DNA from 2 places in the Bradyrhizobium sp. B097 genome. Region 2 is predicted to be linked to the other one. Evidence: predicted binding sites of a transcription regulator. Region 2 holds the regulator's gene; the other holds the start of a gene.
What was found. Region 2 encodes LexA, which represses DNA repair genes until DNA is damaged. Its sites were predicted from a motif close to TGTTCNNNNTGTGTTCNG; they were not measured.
Positions count from the first base shown of each region.

Region 1 (7,678 bases), 1.6 Mb from region 2:
TGTAGAGCTCGTCCTTGTCACCCTGGTCCGGCGCCGGCGCTGGATAGCTGACCTTTTCCTGGCCGTTCCGCCGCCTGAGATAAGGATGCACCATGTCGCCCTGGATCGGACCCGGACGCACGATCGCGACCTCGATGACGAGATCGTAGAAGGTGCGCGGCCTCAAGCGCGGCAGCATGTTCATCTGGGCGCGGCTCTCGACCTGGAACACGCCGAGCGACTCGCCGCGGCACAGCATGTCGTAGACTTCTTTTTCGTCCTGCGGGACCGAGGCGAGCTCCCAGCGCTCGCCCTTGTGGTCATCGATCAGGTCGAAGCATTTGCGGATGCAGGTCAGCATGCCCAGCGCCAGCACGTCGACCTTCATCATATGAAGCGCGTCGACGTCGTCCTTGTCCCATTCGATGAAGGTGCGGTCGTCCATCGCGGCGTTGCCGATCGGCACATAGGTGTCGAGCCGGTCCTGGGTCAGTACATAGCCGCCGACATGCTGCGAGAGATGGCGCGGAAACTCGATCAGCTCGGTGGCGAGCTCGACCGCGAGGTTGATCATCGCGTTCTTCGGGTCCAACCCGGCCTGCCGCACCTGCATGTCGTTGAGGCCCTTGCCCCAGCTGCCCCACACGGTGTCGGCGAGCGCCGCGGTGACGTCCTCGGTCAGCCCGAAGGCCTTGCCGACGTCGCGGATCGCGCTGCGCGGTCGATAATGGATGATGGTGGCGATGATCGCTGCACGGTGGCGGCCATAGCGGCGATAGACATACTGCATCACCTCCTCGCGCCGCGAATGCTCGAAATCGACGTCGATGTCGGGCGGCTCCAGCCGCTCCTTGGAGATGAAGCGCTCGAACAAGAGATCGACCTTGGTCGGATCGACCGAGGTGACGCCGAGCACGTAACACACCGCCGAATTGGCCGCCGAGCCCCGCCCCTGGCACAGGATGTTCTGGCTGCGCGCATAGTGCACGATGTCGTGCACGGTGAGGAAGTAATGCGCGTATTGCAGCTCGGCGATCAGCGCGAGCTCCTTGTTCAGGGTGGCGCGAAGTTTTGCGTCAATCTCGCCGCCGAAATATTTGTCGACGCCGGCCCAGGTCAAATCCTCCAGATGCTGCTGCGCGGTCTTGCCCGGCGGCACCGGCTCGTCGGGATACTGGTATTTGAGCTGGTCGAGCGAGAAGGAGATGCGTTTCGCAAAGCGCATGGTCTCCGCGATCGCGTCCGGCAGATCGCGGAACAGCCTGATCATCTCATGCGCCGGCTTGAGATGCCGCTCGGCATTGGCCTCGAGCCTGCGGCCGACAGCCTCGATCGTGGTCTTTTCGCGGATGCAGGTCAGCACGTCCTGCAGCGGGCGGCGCGCAGGATGGTGATAGAGCACCTCGTTGGTGGCAAGCAGCGGCACGCCGGCGTCAGTGGCGAGGCCATGCAGCCGCGCGAGGCGGCGCCTGTCGTCGCCGCGATAGAGCAGGCTTGCGGCCAGCCAGACGCCGTCGGCGGCGCTGGCCTTCAATCGCGCGAGCAGATCAAGCGCTTTCTCCTCTTCGAAACGATGCGGCAGCGCCAGCACCAGAAGCTGGCCTTCGGCGAAATCGAGCAGATCGGACAGAGTGAGCCGGCAGTCGCCCTTCTCGATGCGTTCGCTGCCGCCGCCGCGCTTGCCGCGGGTGAGCAATTGGCAGAGCCGGCCATAGGCGGCGCGATCGCGCGGATAGACCAGGATATCGGGCGTGCCGTCGATGAAGACGATGCGGGCGCCGATCAGAAGCTTGGGCGGATGGGCGACCTTGTCGCTGTCGAGCTCCTTCCAGGCGCGCACCACGCCGGCCAGCGTGTTGTGATCGGCGAGCCCGATCACGGGAATCCCAAGTTCGCTCGCCTGATGCACATAGGCGCGCGGATCGGAGCCGCCGCGCAGGAAGGAGAAATTGCTGGTGATGCCGATCTCGGCATAATCGGGTAGAGGCGCGCTCATGCGAACAGCCCGTGCACATACCAGTTGGCCGGGACCGGCTTGCCTTCCTCGTCGCGCAGCTCGCTCTCGTAGAGGCCGTCGCGAAAGATCCAGAAGCGCTGGCCCTCGGCATCCTCGACGCGGAAGTAATCGCGCGTCAGCGCCGCGCCGTCCTGCTTCCACCATTCCATCGCGATGCGCTCGGGGCCCTCGACCCGCACCACCGCATGCAAGGCGCGCCGCCAGGTGAACTGGTGCGGCGGGCCGTCCGGCACACTCGCGAACGGCACCTTGATCGGCTCGGGCCGCTCGAACAGCCTGAGCGGCCGCAGCGGCGGCTCGCCGGCGACGCGCTCCGGCCAGGCGGCCGCGCTGGCCGCGGCCAGATGATGCTGCGCCGGCAGCGCCAGCGCAGCGCGTTCGGGGATGTGGCTCTCCAGCGGCAGATGCACGACGACGCGTTTGCCCCCGATGCGGGCGGCGATGCGGTCGATCAGCGCCGAGATCTCGTCATTGTCGTGCACCGTGGTGTCGAGATCGCGCTGCTGCTGCACCACGATTTCGGTACGCCCCGCGGCGAGGCGAATGAGATCGAAGCCGAAGCCGGGGTCGAGCGGATCGTTGAGCGCATCGAGCCGCTCGCGGAACAGGCGGTCGATCATCTCCGGCCGCGTCACCGGCCGCCCGGTCTCGACCATGATCGCGCGCACCGCGCCGTCGGTGCGGAAGAAGCTCGCTTCCAGCTGCCGCGCGCCCTTGCCCTGCTTGTCCATCGCCGCAACCAGCGTCTTGGCAAGGCTTGAGAGCGTCAGCGCGATCACGGTGTCGGTCGCGATCGGCTCGGGGAAACGCTTCTCGACGATGTAATCGGGCAGCGGCTTGCGCGGACTGATCGGGACATCGCCCCGCCCGAGCGCGTGGCCGAGCAGGGTCGTGAAATCAGCGCCGAACCGCGCCGAGATCTCATGCGGCGCGCGCGAGGCGACATCGCCGATGGTCTTCAGGCCGGCGCGGCGCAGGCCGGTGGTGATTGTGGCATCGGCGCCGAGCGCCGACACCGGCAGCGGGCCGACCGCCTCCGCCTCTGCGCCATCGGCGATGATCTGCCCCGAGGTATAACGCGTCAGCGTGCGCGCCGCGATCGAGGTGCCGGCAATCGCCGCGCTGACGGCAAAGCCGCGCCGGCTCAGCGCATTGGTCACGATCTGCAGCAGCGCGCGCTCGCCACCGAACAGATGCGCGCAGCCGGTGATGTCGAGAAACAGCCCGTAAGGCGGATCGAGCGCGACCAGCGGCGTGAAGCGGTCGCACCAGTCGGCGATGTCATTCAGCGTCTTCAGATCGGCGGCGGGGTCGGCGTCGTAGACCGTAAGCTCCGGGCAGATCGCCCGCGCATTGGCAAGCGGCAGCCCGATCGACAGCCCGGCCCGCACCGCCGCCTCGTCGATCGCATGCAACAGGATCGCGTTGTGGTCCTTTGCGACGACGACGCTGGGGAGTTTTTGCACTTGCAGAAAGCGAGGTTCTTTCTTCGCCTCTCCCGCTTGCGGGGGAGGCCGGATCGCATCGCGAGATGCGATCCGGGTGGGGGCTCTCTCCTCAGCGGGACTCGTGGCGAGACCCCCACCCCAACCCTCCCCCGCAAGCGGGAGAGGGAGCCCTACCACCGCCCGTGTGTCGGTTGGCACAACGGCATGCGCATCAGCTTGCGAGGCGATGTCCTGCGCGCGCTTGCGCTTGATGCGGTCGATGGGTAGGCGTGGCAGCCACAGGCTGAGGATACGCCGACGGTTCACTGAATTGGCACTCATCACACTTCCATTCCATGATCCATCGCCCGACCGGGCCATGACGATTGCGCACGAGTTCGGCCTCGAAGCGCGGCGCGCCCCAGGCGCTTGCGGCATGGCCGGGCGGCGAATGCGCCGCGCGCACGATCCAGCGCGTCTCCGCGGTCGAGGGGATCGGAGTCGCCGCGATCCGCAACACCAGCGCGGTGACGCCGGAGGCTTGCGCGGCCAGGGTCAGTTTGCGGCTGGCGACGAGATCGAGCTGGCGCGCATCGCCCCAGATTTCCAGCACGACCGCGCCGAGCGCATCGCAGGCGAGCGCGTCGGCCGCGGTGCGCAGGCCGCTGTCGACATCGGCGGCACGCACGGTGACCAAGAGGCGCGGATCGAGGCCGAGCTCGGCAAGCCCGCGCATCGACAGCGCGCCGTTTTCGCGATCGGAAAAATCCTGCCGCACCCAGACCAGCGGCTTGCGCGCTGACACCCGTCCGGCGAGCCCGGCGATGAAGCCGGTCGCCGCGCCGCCTTGATGACCGGCCGCGAACACCTCGTGCAGCGCGGCCGGTGCAAGCCCGCCGCGCAGCATCGCGTCTGCGCTCGTGTGTCCAAGCGCGATGCGGTTCCGCATCGCTGCCTCCGATGGCGCCTCGATGCGCGCGATGCTGCCGCGCAGAGACGCAAGCGTACCCGTGCGTGCGCCGTTCATTGCGCCGCTCCTTCCCAACCAAAATTTGAGGCCGTCACTGACCAGAACAGAGAACCAGGGACTGGCTCATTTGTTCATGATATGTTCTAATATAAAGCTAACAGGGCCCGCGGAGTCAATCGGATTGGTGAGCTCATCGATTCATGAATGAAATCAATGGGATTCAGCAGCCGCCGAAGCGGAAACGGAGCAATCGCATGCGTATCATCGTGCTCGACAACGACACCGACTTCGAGGGCTGGCGCAAGGCCGCGCGGCGATTGGCGCTGAATGATGTGAAGCCTGCGGAGGTCACGTGGACCGTACGCAAGGACGACGAACTCTCGTCAGCCTCCTGCGTGAATGACTTGCCCGATGCGCCACAGGCGCGGTTCAACGTGACAGCCATTTTCGTCGAGCTCGCAAAGACCGCGATCCTGCATCGCAATGACACGCGCTTCTCCCTGCTCTATCGCCTGCTCTGGCGGCTGCGCAGCCACCATGATCTGCTCAGCGCGACTGATGATCCTGATGTGGCCGAGGTCCACGCGATGGCGCGCGCGGTCTATCGCGACATCGACAGGATGCACGCGCAGCTCCGCTTCCGCGAGATCGGCCGCGAGCGGACGGCGCATTATGTCGCCTGGTTCGAGCCGGAGCATCGCATCGTCGAGTTCGCCGCACCTTTCTTCGCCGGCCGCTTCGCCGACATGCCGTGGTCGATTCTGACTCCCGACGTCTGCGCGCATTGGGACGGGCACGCGATCTCGATCTCGCCGGGCGTCGCCAAATCCGAGGTGCCGAGCGAGGATCGGCTCGAGGAGGCCTGGCGGCGTCATGACAACGGCCTCTTCAATCCCGCGCGGCTGAAAGTGATGGAGACGCCGCAGGCCTATTGGAGGAACCTGCCCGAGGACTCGATCATCAAGCCGCTGATCGAAGACGCCATGCGCATGACCAGCGGCCCCTTCATCGCACGCAAGGCGGCCGAGCCGCGGAAGCCGCAGGATGAGCCGATGGCCCGTAAGCAAACTCACGACACGCAAGCGCACGACACGATTGCTGCCTTGCGCGAAGAGGCCGCCGATTGCCGCGCCTGCCCGCTATGGAAGGACGCAACCCAGACCGTGTTCGGCGAAGGGCCGCAAAGCGCGACGCTGATGCTGGTCGGCGAGCAGCCCGGCGACAAGGAAGATCTCGCAGGCCATCCCTTTGTCGGACCGGCCGGGCAGATGCTCGATCGCGCGCTTGAGGACGCCGGCATCGCGCGCGCCACGGTCTACATCACCAACGCGGTGAAGCATTTCAAATTCGTGCCGCGCGGCAAGATCCGGCTGCACCAGAAGCCGGGCACACAGGAGATCCGCGCCTGCCGCCAGTGGTACGCGCGCGAGCTCGACGCCATCAGGCCGGAACTCGTGGTGGCACTCGGCGCCACCGCAGCGCAGAGCGTGCTCGGCAAGATCACCCCGATCAACAAGAACCGCGGCCGCCTCATCGATCACGACGGAACCAAGGTGCTCGTCACCGTACATCCGTCCTACCTGTTGCGGCTGCCCGACGAGAAAGCCAAAACGCTGGAATATCAGCGCTTTATTGACGACCTGAAAATTGCCGCAGATCAGTTGCGTAGTTCGGCCCGCGCGGCCTGAGTTGCGCCAATCCGGCGGAACCAGGGACAACACTTCAACGTGAAATTGTTTCTGGACGCTGACAAAAACCTACAACCTTTAATTGATCCGTGGTACTGTGACGTGTTCCATAGGTATCGGGCGTCATGTTCACGCCATGACGTACCTGAGGCGGGCGCGCTGCGCGGTTTGCTAGCCCCAATCGTGCGGCGCGCCACCTCATCTCGCACTCCCCTCCTCACTCACCTGCTCGCAGCACGCGCCGGATGGCTGGTGACTAGCGTCGTGGGCGTCCGGGTAGAGACATGTAAATATCCTCTAAGCTTTTGATCGTTGAGGATTGGCCGACGGGGCGTTGCTCAGGTCGTTTCGTGCGTCCCGTATGATGGCAAAGGACGACTGCAGAAACAGAGCGGCAATGACGACCGCCACGACCAAGTCGGGCCACGGCGTTTGCGTCCAGGCAACCAGCAGCGCGGCGATCACGACCGCGACGTTACCGATGGCATCGTTGCGGCTGAACAGCCACACCGCACGCACGTTAGCGTCCCCGTGCCGGTGCGGAAGGAGCACCACCGCAGCCATCACGTTCACGACAAGTCCAACGAGGGCGAGTATCCCCATCAGCTGAGCTTCCGGCTCATGCTGCACCACCACGCGATAGGCCGTCACGACGAGAACTCCGGCTCCCAAAATGCCCAAGAAGATTCCCTGTAGCAAAGCGGCCTTGGCGCGCGCCGCCAACCCCCAGCCCACCGCGACCAGTCCCAGAAACGAGATCACGCCATCGCCGATGAAATCGAGCGCATCGGCCTTCACCGATTGCGAGCCGGCGAGGAAGCCGCCGACGATCTCGATGACGCCATAGCCGGCATTCAACAGAACCACGATCCAAAGGGCACGCTTGTAGGCCGGCGACACATGCGAGAGGTCCGGTACCTTGTCGTCCTCGTCTGCATCGATGCGCGCGAGCCGGTAGCCGAGCCCGGTGATCGAGCGCTCGACCTCGAGCAGCGGTGCCGTCCCGTCTTCCGTCCGAAGGGTCATCTCCTGGGATGCGATCGAAACCCTCGCATCCCGCACGCCAGCGACCGACCGCGCCGCGGCTTCGACCTTGGCAGCACAGGCCGAGCAATCCATGCCCGTGACGCGGTAGCGCACGGCTTCGGCTATGTCGGTCTTCGTCATTCGCATATCCTCGCATCGCGTCCTTGAGCCTACTTCTTGAATTTTACCTGGCCCGACTTCCCCTCGGCGGTTTTGATCGTGAGGGTAATCGTCGCACCGGCAGGGATTGGATTCTTCGCCTCACCCTTCAGCGAATTCTCGCCTTGGGAGGCAAGGGTGACTGTTTCGCGGCTCTGTCCGCCGGCTATCAATACGGCGCCGACATACCCCTTGGTCGACACCGGCTTCGCCTTGAAAGCCTCGAAGACGTTGATGGTGACCGTGTTACCCGACGTCAGAAGTTCGGCATCAATGCCGGCCACGTCGAGCATCAGGCCGCCGTTCGGCCCTTTTTCGTAGTCCTCGGCGGAAACCGGCGCGGCAAACAAGATGGATGCGATCACCAACAGTACGTATTTCATGACATGGCTCCTTCCCGGGCGGATGAGTT
Region 1 is NZ_CP152412.1:6,073,487-6,081,164, forward strand. Features, by position in the region: gene AAFG07_RS28365 (error-prone DNA polymerase) at 1-1,975, opposite strand, end outside; gene AAFG07_RS28370 (DNA polymerase Y family protein) at 1,972-3,468, opposite strand; gene AAFG07_RS28375 (DNA repair protein) at 3,656-4,450, opposite strand; gene AAFG07_RS28380 (UdgX family uracil-DNA binding protein) at 4,648-6,081, shown strand; gene AAFG07_RS28385 (cation diffusion facilitator family transporter) at 6,379-7,248, opposite strand; gene AAFG07_RS28390 (hypothetical protein) at 7,278-7,649, opposite strand; gene AAFG07_RS28395 (CusA/CzcA family heavy metal efflux RND transporter) at 7,646-7,678, opposite strand, start outside.
Region 1: a site for LexA is predicted at 4,522-4,539, ahead of AAFG07_RS28375 (DNA repair protein). Genes of this name have one in related genera too.

Region 2 (7,678 bases):
GGCGGTCTCGCGCTGCGCTATGCCGCATTCATGCAGTGGCTGCGCGATGCCATCGACGCGCGCATCCGCACCACGCTCGATGGCGATCAGCGCGCGATCGCAACGGCACTGCTGACCGGCCGGCGCGATGCGATCACGACGCCGGTCAACGACGCGATGTTCATCTCCGGGCTCGGCCATGTGCTGTCGATCTCCGGCTACCACATGGCGGTGGTCGCGGGCGTCGTATTCTTCACGATCCGGGCGCTGCTTGCGCTGTTTCCGGCGCTGACGGCCGGGCACCCGATCAAGAAATGGGCGGCGGCGGCCGCGCTCGTCGCGGCGGCGTTCTACCTGCTGCTGTCGGGGGCGGAGGTCGCGACCCAGCGATCGTTCTTCATGACGGCCGTGGTGCTGATCGCGGTGATCGTCGACCGCCGCGCGATCACCTTCCGCACGCTGGCGGTGGCGGCGCTGATCGTGCTCGCGATCGCGCCGGAAGCGCTGGTGCATCCGAGCTTCCAGATGTCGTTTGCGGCGACGCTCGGGCTGGTGGCGCTGGTGCAGATCGGACTGCCGAACCTGCTGGCGTCGCCCGACCATTCGGCGACCGCACGGGTTGCGCTATGGGGCGGGCGTGAGCTCACGATGCTGATGCTGGCCTCGCTGGTGGCGGGGCTCGCGACGACGCCCTACGCCGCGTTCCATTTTCACCGCGTGACACCCTACGGGCTGCTGGCGAACCTTGCGGCGATGCCGGTGGTGTCGGCGGTCGTGATGCCGGCCGGCCTGCTCGGGCTGCTCGCCATGCCGTTCGGTTTCGACGGCGTGTTCTGGGCGATCATGGGGTTCGGCATCGACTGGATGATCCTGGTGACGCAATGGGTTGCTGCGCTGCCGGGCGCGGTCGGCCGGATGGCGGCGTTCGGAATCGGGCCGATGGTCGTGGCAAGCACGGGTCTCATCCTGCTCGGGCTGTTGCGCACGCCGCTGCGCTGGTCGGGCGCGGTGCTGTTGGTGGTGGCCTCGGTCTGGGCGCTGCGGGTGCCGCAGCCGGACGTGCTGGTCTCCGCCGACGGTCGCAACGTTGCGGTGCGGGGCGGCGACGGCCGGCTGCATCTCATGCACAGCGCGAAGGACGCCTTCCTCGTCAAGGAGTGGCTGGCGGCGGATGCCGATGCGCGGACCGCGACCGACGCGTCGCTCGGCGAGGGCGTCTCTTGCGATCCGAGCGGCTGTGTGACGCAGGGGCCCGGCGGCGCCTTCGTCGCGCTGGCGAGCCGGCCGGAGGCATTGGCCGACGATTGCGAGCGTGCGGCGCTGATCGTGACCGCGCGGCCGGCACCGCGGGGCTGCGCGGCCTCGGTGATCGATGCCGAGCGGTTGCGGCGCCACGGCGCGCTGGTGCTGCGGCGCATCAGGGACGGCTACGCCATCGATGCGGTCAAGCCCGGCGGGATCGACCGGCCGTGGTCGCCGGCGGTTCCCGGCGATGGCGAGAGCGAGACGACGCTACGCACACCCGCCAGCGCGCCGCGGCCCGCCGTGGATGCGACGCCGGCCGAGACCGATTTGCAGGGCGAAGATTAGCCGTTGTCGGGTGAGGGGCCGGTCGGCAACTCGAACAGGCCGAGATGGTATTCGTCGGAGTCAGGGCCGGCGTCGGGCTTCTTGACGAGGGTGAAGGAAGCCTCGGGGAATTGCTCCCAGACCTTCAGGTCGTCAGCCGTCACCGTCAGCCAGCCGAACCGGAACATGTAGCGGCCCGGCTCCGTGACGCGTCCAGCCTTTTGCCATGTGACCTTGTCGACCACCACGCACGTCCTCCGTGCCCGATGATGCGCCAAGGCGCGCGTCGACGCAATTCTCCAGCTGCGCCCCGGAGCCCGGCGTCCGGGGTCGCTCGAAATCGCTTAGGTCATCCGCCGCCGGACAGCTCATCCCGCGGCGACGATGCGTTCAACCCAAAAACAGCGACGCAAATGCGGAGGGGCGCCGCTCCACTATCTTCGGCTTCTGCTCGACCGGCGGATGCAGTGCCGGCAATTGCAGCACGCTGACGCGTTGTCCCTCGACGAGTTGGGTCACCAGCACATGGCTGCCGTCGGGGAATTCGACCGCGTCATGATGGCGATCGGGAACGTCGGGCTCGACTTCGTTGAACACTCCGACGCGGAAGTTCATCGTCTTGGTCCAGATCCAGCGGCTGTCGTAGCGAACGTTCTCGGCGAAAGCGAGCTCGGTGCCCGGCAGCATGCAGACCGCGACAGTGGGATCGGTCTCCGAAGCAAAGCCGCGGGTCGACGTGCCGCGGAAAGTCGTGGTGATCAGCGTCTCTCCAACAATGGCGGGGCGCGACGCCACGGCGTGCAGACTATAGTCACACATCGGATGGCTCCTCTAATCGAGGTAGCGACCCGTGCCTCTCCTTGAGGCATAGGGCCTCTACCAGAGTGGACGATAGCGAACGAGTGTCTCCTCGTTTCTGGGCGATTGTACGACTGGTCGCCCAACGCTCCCGATCACAAACACGCGACGCTGCGTGAGAGGTATCGGAGCGCATCGGGCAAACAGCACACTACCCTATCATCCAAGGAACGATCCGATGTGTCGCTCGTTCCCCGCCGCCGCAAGTATTTGAAATTCAGTATTTGCGATAGAGGCCGATCAGCTTGCCCTGGATGCGGACCCGGTTCGGCGGCAGAATGCGCACTTCATAGGCGGTGTTGGCCGGCTCCAGCGCGATCGACGCGCCGCGGCGGCGGAAGCGCTTCAGGGTGGCTTCCTCCTCGTCGATCAGCGCCACCACGATGTCGCCGGTGTTGGCGACGTCGTTGCGCTGGATCAGCGCCATGTCGCCGTCGAGGATACCGGCATCGACCATCGAGTCGCCGCGCACTTCCAGCGCATAGTGCTCGCCGGAGCCAAGCATGTCGGGCGGTACGCTGATGGTGTGGCTGCGGGTCTGCAGCGCCTCGATCGGCGTACCGGCGGCGATCCGGCCCATCACGGGGACCGCGACCGGACGGTTGCCGTCGTCCTCGGCGATCGGCGGCGTGCTTGTGCGCTTGCCGAGGGTGCCTTCGATGACGCTCGGGGTGAAGCCGCGGCGGCCGTTGCCGCCGCCGGCCGCGAGCTCGGGCAGCTTGATGACTTCGATGGCGCGGGCGCGGTTGGGCAGGCGGCGGATGAAGCCGCGCTCTTCCAGTGCAGTGATCAGGCGGTGGATTCCGGACTTCGAGCGCAGGTCGAGTGCATCCTTCATCTCGTCGAACGAGGGCGGTACGCCGGCCTCCTTCAGACGTTCATTGATGAAACGCAGAAGTTCGTACTGTTTGCGCGTGAGCATCTCGAGTATTCCCCCGGTTGGTAGCGTCGTTCGATTCCGAGACTTTTCAGGCGGGGCCTGACCTCAGGAGCACGGTGCTCATCACAAGCGCTCCCTCGCGGCCTCCCATTTGTACACACCAGTACTCGAAACAAATCATGAACGGACACTATATGTTCGATATGTGTTCCGCAACCACTTAATTTCCGGTGAACGCATCCGGCGAGCGCTCAAGCGATGCGGTCTGCGCCGTCACTCGGGCAGTGTCAGGATCTCGCATTCGCTGCCTTTGACGGCGGCGGGCGCAAACGGTGGACGCACGAGAAGTGCCCGTGCCGCAGCGAGATTCCCGAGCAGGGACGAGTCCTGCTGCATGACAGGCGTTGCGATCAGCGTGCCGTCCTCGCGCGCCTCCAGACGCGCCCGCAGATAGTCCTCGCGCTGGTCGTTGGCGGCGAGGTCGCGGCCGAGCAATGCGCTCGCGCGGCGATGATGAACAGCTTTTCGGCCGCTCAACGCCCGAATCAACGGCACCAGAAACAGGAAGGCGCAGACATAGGAGGACACCGGATTGCCGGGCAGGCCGATCACCCGCATTGCGCCGAGCCGGCCATGCATCATCGGCTTGCCGGGCCGCATCGCGATCCGCCAGAACGCCATCTTGACGCCCTCGGCCTCCAGCGACTGCTTGACCAGGTCGTGGTCGCCGACCGAGGCGCCGCCGGTCGTGATCAGGATGTCGGCACCGGTCTCGCGCGCCCGGCGGATGCCGGCGGTGGTGGCTTCCACCGTGTCGGCGGCAACCCCGAGATCGACGGTCTCGGCGCCTTCGGCGCGGGCCAGCGCCCGCAGCGCATAGCCGTTGGAATAGACGATCTGGCCGGCGCCGGGCTCCGAGCCCGGCATCACCAGCTCGTCGCCGGTCGCCAGCACCGCGACCTTCGGACGGCGGTGCACCGCAAGCTCCGGATAGTTCATGGCGGCCGCCAGCGACAGCGCGCGATCGGAGAGGCGGCTGCCGGCATCGAGCAGTACGTCGCCTTCACGGAAGTCGACGCCGGCCGGGCGGATGTGCCGTCCGGCGGCAGCTAGCTCGGTGATCGTGATGTGGTCGCCGTCGACGGCGGTGTCTTCCTGGATGATGACGGCGTCGGCGCCGTTAGGGATCACGCCGCCGGTAAAAATTCGCACCGCTTCGCCGGCGCCGACCATTCGCTCGAGCGGCCGGCCGGCGGCGACTTCGCCGATCACTCTGAGCCGGGCCGTCAGATCACCGGCGTCGGCCGCGCGCACGGCATAGCCGTCCATCGCCGACATCGGCTGCGGCGGCTGGGTGCGCAGCGCGGCGAGGTCGCGCGCCAGGGTGCGGTGGTAGGCGGCATCGAGCGCGACCATCTCCTCCGGCAGCGGTTCGGCGCCGGCGAGGACGGCGGACAGGGCATCGGCAACCGGCATCAGGGCCACGCTCGGAGCTCCTTCAATCCTAATGTTCAATACCAAGTGCAGTCAGAGCCCTCGCCACGTCATCCGTCGATGTCACGTGGATGGCATGAAGGCCGCGCGCCCGCGCGCCCTCGATGTTGGCGGCCAGGTCGTCGAAGAACAGGATCCGCGACGCCGGCACGCCGATGGCTTTTACCACATGATCGTAGGCCTCGGCGTCGGGTTTCCGATGGCCGATCGTCGAGGACAGGAAGACGGTGCGGAAATGGCTGAGCAGCTCGGCATGGACGGCCGAGAAATGCGTAACGTGGGCCGGATTGGTGTTGGAGAAGGCGTAGAGCGGCATCCGCTTCGCGGCGGTGGCGAGCAGGGGGGCGATGCCCGGCATCTCGCCGGTGAAGATCGCATTCCAGCCTTCGAGGAACTGCGCATCGGTGAGGTTGACGCCGAGCGTCCGGCGCAGATTTGCGAAGAACGCCGCGTCGTCGATCCGGCCGATCTCGTGATGCTTGAAGCTGTCGTCGACGACAAATCGCGTGGCGAGGTCGGCCGGCGCGCAGCCGGCATGCTGCGCCCAGTGCGCCATCACCTTCTCGAAGTCGATGTCGAGCACGACGCGGCCGATATCGAACAGCAGCACGTCGACGGAATCGGGAGAGAGTTGCGAGGTCATTGCGTGAAACCGTGTACGAGAATTGCGGGCGGGCGGCAATGTCCCCGATTTGTGCGGCAGGCATGCGACGAAGGTGGCGAGGTGTCGTCCCTGCGAAAGCAGGCCCAGGGCGGCCACGGCGAAGCTTTCAATCCCGTCATCCCCGGACTCCGCTCCGCGGCTTCTTCCAGCGACAAAGGCGAAGCCTTTGCGCGGGGGTGACGATGATAGAGACGAACCCGCGATCTCCCCCAATCGTCGTCCTGGCGAAAGCCAGGACCCATAACCACGACATTCGTTGATGAGTGGGATCGCGGCCCCAGCGTCGCGCAACAATGGACACTAGGTGGTGTGGACTCTAAGGATTCCCTTTTAGGAGCAAATCAGATTCAAGGCTGCTTTTGGGAGGCAGCCTTGGGTGCGATGGACCGATTGGTGTTGAGCGACGCGACGTGGGAGCGGATGGCGCCGCTGATCATAGGGCGCCCCGATCAGAAGGGCTCTACCGGGCGCGACAACCGGATGTTCGTGGAAGGTGTGCTGTGGATCGTGCGTACGGGGTCTCCCTGGCGCGATCTCCCTGAGGTCTTTGGGGATTGGAACAGCGTGTTCCGACGCTTCAGCCGATGGAGCATCAAGGGTGTTTGGTGGCGGATATTCGAGGCGATGTCCGATGACCCGGACTTCGAATATCTGATCGTCGATTCCACCATCGTTCGGGCGCATCAGCACGCCGCCGGGGCCAAAAAGGGGGGTCTGAAGATCAAGCGATCGGCCGCTCGCGCGGGGGCCTGAGCACCAAGATACATATGGCCGTTCGAGGCTTGGGATGTCCCGTGCGGTTCACGCTTACCGCAGGTCAGAAGGGCGATGCACCGCAGGCCGCCGCATTGATTGAGGGCTTATCCGCCGAGGTCGTCATGGCCGACACGGCCTATGATGCCGATCACTTGCGCCAAGCCATCGCCGCCAAGGGCGCGCTCGCCGTCATTCCCAACAACCCGTCACGCGCGCTCAAATATCCGCTCGACAAGCATCTCTATGCCCAGCGCCATCTCGTGGAATGCTGCTTCTCAAAGCTCAAGCAGTTCCGACGCGTCGCAACCCGCTTCGAAAAGACCGCCCGAAATTATCGCGCCGTCGTCACCCTCGCAGCCATTGTCCTATGGATGCGCTAGTGTCCACACTACCTAGGGGTAATGGGTCCTGGCTTTCGCCAGGACGACATCAAATGTGTGGCGCGGTCTTCGTCCCGATCGTCGCCCGCACGAAAGCAGGGACCCATAACCACAGGCTCGTGTTGTTGATGAGGGCTGTGGCCCCGGCGTCGCGCAACAATCACCTTCCAGCGACTTGTTGCTTGCCGGGCAGACCTCTCACATTCTGGAAAGCGCCAGGCCGAGGTAGGCGATCAGCGCGCCGGTGCTGAGGATGACGACGACGAGCGCCTGCTCTGAACGCGCCTGCAGGGTTTTTCGGCTCACGGCGATGACGCTCCATCCTTCGAGATCATGGTGCCCAACTAACATCGGCTGATATCCGTTCCGGTTCCTGCCCGGGAACTTTCATCAATGTCGGCTGCCTAGGCATGGCGCGTCTCGTTGCAGGCCAGAAACGCGCAACGCCGCCCGCATTGAAATAGGACGGGCGACGTTGGTTCTAGCCCCAGGAGGAATGGCAAAATCCTGACGTTATGGATACGCGCGAGCGAGCAATAAGGTTCAGTCTTCGACCCGTATGAATCCGGTAACTCCGAAGGAACAAAGGAAAGCGCCGGGGCGAGGTCTAGGATGGTGTGACCAAGTTGCTCTGGCCTCAGCGTGTACCCCCTCGCTGGGGCCCTTCTTTGAGCAGCGATCTCGATGAGCGCGGCTAGCAATGCAAGCCGGCCCCCGATGCGGGCTCACTGTTCGCCCAGATCGATCGGCGTGAGGATGCTCTGCCGCAGCGCGAGGCGGACCAGCTCGATATCCGTGCTGACGCCGAGCTTGTCCTTGATCAGGGAATGCAGGTTCGCGACTGTCTTGGGGCTGAGATGCAGTGCCTCGGCGATCTCGTCGGTGGTCTTTTCCGCAAGCAGCATGCGCAGCACCTCGAACTCCCGAGCGGTCAGGAGGTCGGCGGCGGCGGTCTCGCCGGCGAGGTGGCTGAGCGCGAGTTCGTGGTCGATGTCCGGGCTGATCGCGATCTTGCCCGACAGCGCGTCCATCACGGCGTGCACCAGCGTCTCCGGCGGGCTGGTCTTGGTGACATAGCCGCTCGCGCCGGCGCGGATC
Region 2 is NZ_CP152412.1:4,439,213-4,446,890, forward strand. Features, by position in the region: gene AAFG07_RS20925 (ComEC/Rec2 family competence protein) at 1-1,569, shown strand, start outside; gene AAFG07_RS20930 (hypothetical protein) at 1,566-1,793, opposite strand; gene AAFG07_RS20935 (hypothetical protein) at 1,939-2,367, opposite strand; gene lexA (transcriptional repressor LexA) at 2,624-3,328, opposite strand; gene glp (gephyrin-like molybdotransferase Glp) at 3,560-4,771, opposite strand; gene AAFG07_RS20950 (HAD family phosphatase) at 4,791-5,423, opposite strand; partial or broken gene AAFG07_RS20955 (IS5 family transposase) at 5,865-6,580, shown strand; gene AAFG07_RS20960 (hypothetical protein) at 6,779-6,931, opposite strand; gene AAFG07_RS20965 (response regulator transcription factor) at 7,306-7,678, opposite strand, start outside.